2 regions of the Constrictibacter sp. MBR-5 genome follow, and region 2 is predicted to be linked to the other one. Evidence: riboswitches for the same ligand, from Rfam matches in the RefSeq annotation. Region 2 holds a riboswitch; the other holds the start of a gene.
What was found. A riboswitch is a leader RNA that binds a small molecule or an ion and turns the genes downstream of it on or off. The one in region 2 is predicted to bind cobalamin.

Region 1 (2,394 bases), on a different contig from region 2:
GTCGCCGCTTCGCCGCCAGCCTGGAGATCGTGATGCGCGTCTATTTCGAAAAGCCGCGCACGACCGTCGGCTGGAAGGGCCTGATCAACGACCCCCGCCTCGACGGCAGCTTCGACATCGACACCGGCCTGCGCAGCGCACGCGGGCTGCTTCTCGCGATCAACGACCTCGGCCTGCCGGCCGGCTGCGAGTTCCTCGATACGACGACGCCGCAATATTTCGCCGACCTCGTCGCCTGGGGTGCCATCGGCGCGCGCACGACCGAGAGCCAGGTGCATCGCGAGATGGCGTCGGGTCTGTCCTGCCCGGTCGGCTTCAAGAACGGAACGGACGGCAACGTGCGTATCGCTCTGGACGCCATCCTGTCGGCCTCGCAGCCGCACCACTTCCTGGCCGTCACCAAGGACGGGCGCGCGGCGATCGCATCGACGGCGGGCAACGAGGATTGCCACGTCATCCTGCGCGGCGGCAAGGTGCCGAACTATGACGCGGAGAGCGTCGACGCGGCGTGTGCCCAGGCGGCGGCCGCCGGCCTGCGCTGTGCGGTCATGATCGACACCAGCCATGCCAACAGCAGCAAGAAGCCCGAGTGCCAGCCGCTGGTTTCCGAGGATGTCGCGCGCCGTATCGCCGCCGGCGACAAGCGCATCGTTGGGCTGATGGTGGAGAGCAATCTCGTGGCGGGGCGCCAGGATCTCGTACCGGGCAAGCCTCTGGTCTACGGCCAGAGCATCACCGACGGCTGCGTCGACTGGGATACCTCCGTCGCGATGCTGGAGACACTGGCGGAGGCTGTCGAGGCCAGGCGGGCAGGGGGAAAAGCACCCCGGCGCGAACTCGCCGAGGCCAGCTGAGGCCGCTACGCCGGGCGGCCCGTCATTGACGGGCGCCGCCCGGCGTGGCAACACTTGCGATGCACGTGGTGCCTCGCGAGAGGCCCAGAGGGAATCCGGTGCGGCCCATATGGCCAATTCCGGGGCTGCCCCCGCAACTGTGAGTGGCGAGCGTTCGACCCACGAAGTCACTGGGACCGGTCCGCCGGTCCTGGGAAGACGGGTAGAAGCGCGACGACCCGCGAGCCAGGAGACCTGCCGCGCGCATCGTCATCCATCCTGTGTGCGGGGTGTCTCGCAGGTGCGGCCTTTCCGTCGTGATGGCGAATGTTTCCCGGGCGTTCGGGGACAGGAGTCGCGATGGATACGGGTCGACGACGATTCAGAACCTTCGCATCGACTGCGGTCTCCGCGCCCGTCGCCGCGTCCGACTCCGATCCGGAGCTGGATGCTCACGTCATCGACGGGGGTCTCGAAGGAATGTCGTCTGCAAGAAGCCGTTGCGCCCGTGCCTTGGCCGGTGCGGTCGTCGGCATGGCAGGGGCGAGTGCCGCATTGGCTCAGTCCGCGGAATCGCTTGTCCTGCCCGAGTTGGTGGTCACGGCCAGCCGTACGACGGTCGCGACCAAGGAGGTCGGCAGCGCCATCACCGTCATCACGGCGGAGCAGATCGAGCGCAGGCAGGTCCGGTTCGTCTCCGACATCCTGCGCCAGGTACCGGGCGTCGCCGTCAGCCGGGCCGGCAATGTCGGCGCAGTCACCCAGGTCCGCATCCGCGGCGCGGAGGGTAACCACACGCTGGTGATCATCGATGGCGTCGAGGTCAACGACCCGATGAACGGGTCGGAGTTCGATTTCTCCTCGCTGCTGGCCGAGGATATCGAGCGGATCGAGGTTCTGCGCGGTCCGCAGAGCGCCATCTGGGGCTCCGACACTATCGGCGGCGTCGTCAACATCGTGACCAAGCGCGGCCGCAGGGGGCTGCGCGGCCATGCATCGGCCGAAGGCGGTTCGTTCGGAACATACCGTCTCAACACAGGTCTCAGCGGCGGCAACGAGGGCGCCAGGGCGTCCGTCAGCGGCAGCCTGCTGGAGACCGACGGCATCAACGTCGGCAGCACCGGCAGCGAGAAGGACGGCTATAGCAACGGTACCCTGAACCTGACCGGCGACCTCGACCTCGCGCGCAATCTCAGCGTCGCCCTGAACGGTCGCTACACCAAGGCGAAGACCGAGGGTGACAGGCAGGATTTCGATTTTCCTGCCACGCCGACGCAGGGGCTGCTGGTGGACAGCGACGACTTCACCGAGACGGAGCAGATGTTTGGCCGTGCCGAGGCACGCCTCCTGCTGTTCGACGGCGCCTGGCAACAAAAGTTCGGAGCCGCGGCGACCCGTGCCGACCGGCGGTCCGTAGAGAGCGGGACGACCAGCGAAAGCACCGGCACGAAAGGCAGGCTCGACTATCAGAGCACCTTCGTCTTCGACACGTCCACGCTGGCCGACGCTGCCCACTCGCTGACTTTCTACGCCGAACGTGAGCACCAGGACTTCCGGAACC
Region 2 (2,394 bases):
CGGATGCCGCCGACCAGAGACCAGTGCTCGTCCAGCTTCAGCCGGTTGTCGAGGAACACCGAATACTGGTGCGTGACCGCGTCGAAGGTCGGCCGGTAAGGGGCGGGGCTGTCGAAAGTGCCGGGATCGAAATGCTCCTGCGGGACGGTCGAATTGCCGGTGTAGGGGCTGTTGTTGGTGTGCGTGAACGCCATCCGGTTCACGTCGAAACCCACGACCGTCTCGTTCTCGATGCCGCCGAAGGCGGTGCGCACGGTCGCGTCGCTGCGGTTGCCCCACTGCTTCAGGTCATGGTTGATCGCAATGTAGCTGGAGCGGTCGATGAGGTCGGTGGCGGCGTTCCAGCGATAGCTCTCGACGTTCCGCCAGGTCCGGTCGCTCTCCAGGTAGTAGGTCGTGGAGGAGAGGGCGAGGCTGTCCGAGGGCGTCCACTCGGCCTCGAACTGGGTGAGATTATCCTCGTAGCTGATCTTGCCGTCCCTGACGTTGTAGTTCTCGTCGCGCAGACGTTTCTTCAATTCGCCGTCAATCAGCGGCGTGCCGAAATACGCGCTGGGGCGCTGGTAGCCGTGGTCGTGGCTGAGGGTGAAGGCGATGTCGGGCGTCGCCTGCCAGCGCAGTCCGCCCGAGAAGGCGATGCTGGGCGCGTCGCCGCGCTCGACCCAGCCGTCCGTGTGTTTCGCGCTGACGTCGAGATTGTAGGCGAAGCCGTCGTCGATCGGGCCGGCGCTGCCGAAGGCGAGGGCCTTCAGCCCGCTCGTGTCGAAGACGGTGCGGGCCTCGTTGCGCCGGCCGGTGGTCAGCGGCTTCTTCGGGATGATGTTGATCGCGCCGCCGATGGCGCCCTCGCCGTAGAGCACCGAGGCGGGGCCGCGCAGGATCTCGATGCGGTCGACGGTCCAGGTGTCGAAGGGGAAGGTGATCGTCCCCGACGCCGGGTAGAGGCGCGTGCCGTCGTAGAGGCGCGTGACCGACCCGTGTCCGGCGAAGCCGCGCATGCCCAGCGACGTGCCGCCGTTGCCCGGGGTGCCGAGGAAGTTGATGCCGATGCCGTTCTGGACGATCGCCTGGTTCACGTCGAGCTGGCCGCGGTCGCGGATGGTCGTACCGTCGATGATCTCGACGCTCGCGGGCGTCTCCAGCGGCGTGAGCGAGAGGCGGCTGCCCGCCGTGCCGGGGACGCCGAGGTTCGGACCTGGACCGGCGATGCCCGTACCGGCGACGCTGATCGGATCGAGAACGAGGGTGTCGGCGGTGGTGCCGGTGCTGTCGGTTTGGGCGCGGACCGGAAGGGCGATCACGAGCATGGCGAGAAGAGAGGGCCCCCCGAGCGCCAGCCGGCGTGAGGCGGCGCGGTTCGGGCGAGCGGACGGAGTCGTGATGTGGAGAGAGTTGCAGGCCAAGGCGATGGCTCCCGCGGCAGGTTGCAGGTCGCATCGCAAATCGAGGCCTTCGACCGCTCGGATTCACCGACCGGTATTCAGACTGCCGCCGAGACACCCCGCCCAGCGTATTCGCGCGCGACAACGGCCGACGGCAGGTCTCCTGGCTCGCAGGTCGTTGCGTCTCGCCGCCTTCCCGGGCCGCGGGGCCCAGTGGCATGGTTGGCGAGCTGCTCGCTGCTTACAGTTGCGGGGGCAGCTGCGGAATGGGACCCAGGAGGCCCGCACCGCATTCCCTTTTGATTCCCGAGGGAAACCGTCGGGGAGGGTTCTACGGGCGGGCGAGTGAGGCCGTCAAGCGGCCGACCCCGCCGCGGCTGCGGGGCGGTGGCCGGACGGTCCTATCCGGCGAGCAGTGCGGACAGGCGGCGGGAGAAGGCGGCGGGATCGGGCAGGGGCTCGCCTTCGATGATGCGGGCCTGATCGAGGAGAAGGTGAGCCATGTCGGCCGTACGCGGCGAGTCGGCTTCGCCCGCGAGCTTGCGGATCAGCGAATGGCGCGGGTTCAGCTCCAGGATGCGCGGCGTCGGCGGGACGTTCTGCCCGTGCATCTTCAGCATCCGCTCCATGTGGATGTCCATGCCGCCCTCGTCGGCGACCAGGCAGACGGGGCTTTCGGTGAGGCGGTCGGACGACCGGACGTCCTTCACGGAATCGCCAAGCTGCGTCTTGAACGCGGCGATCAGCGCGCCGAGGTCGGAGGCCTCGGGCTTCTCCTCGGGCGTCTTCTCCGGGTCGGCCTCGATCTTGTCGAGGTCCGCGGCGCCGCGGGTGACCGAGCGGAACGACTTGCCCTCGTAGGCCCCGACCGACGGGATCCAGAAATCGTCGATGGCGTCGGGCAGCAGCAGCACCTCGACGCCCTTCGCGGCGAAGCCCTCCAGGTGCGGGCTGCGGCGCAGGGCGTCGATCTCGCCGCCGCTGATATAGTGGATCGCCTCCTGGCCCGGCC

Region 1: it holds a riboswitch for cobalamin, as region 2 does, so the genes downstream of both, ABIE65_RS06555 (TonB-dependent receptor plug domain-containing protein) here and ABIE65_RS02715 (TonB-dependent receptor) in region 2, are expected to answer to the same signal.

The regions. Positions count from the first base shown of each region.
Region 1 is NZ_JBEPTK010000002.1:538,884-541,277, forward strand. Features, by position in the region: gene ABIE65_RS06550 (3-deoxy-7-phosphoheptulonate synthase) at 1-854, shown strand, start outside; cobalamin riboswitch at 904-1,110, shown strand; gene ABIE65_RS06555 (TonB-dependent receptor plug domain-containing protein) at 1,389-2,394, shown strand, end outside.
Region 2 is NZ_JBEPTK010000001.1:575,089-577,482, reverse strand. Features, by position in the region: gene ABIE65_RS02715 (TonB-dependent receptor) at 1-1,307, opposite strand, end outside; cobalamin riboswitch at 1,519-1,718, opposite strand; gene htpG (molecular chaperone HtpG) at 1,784-2,394, opposite strand, start outside.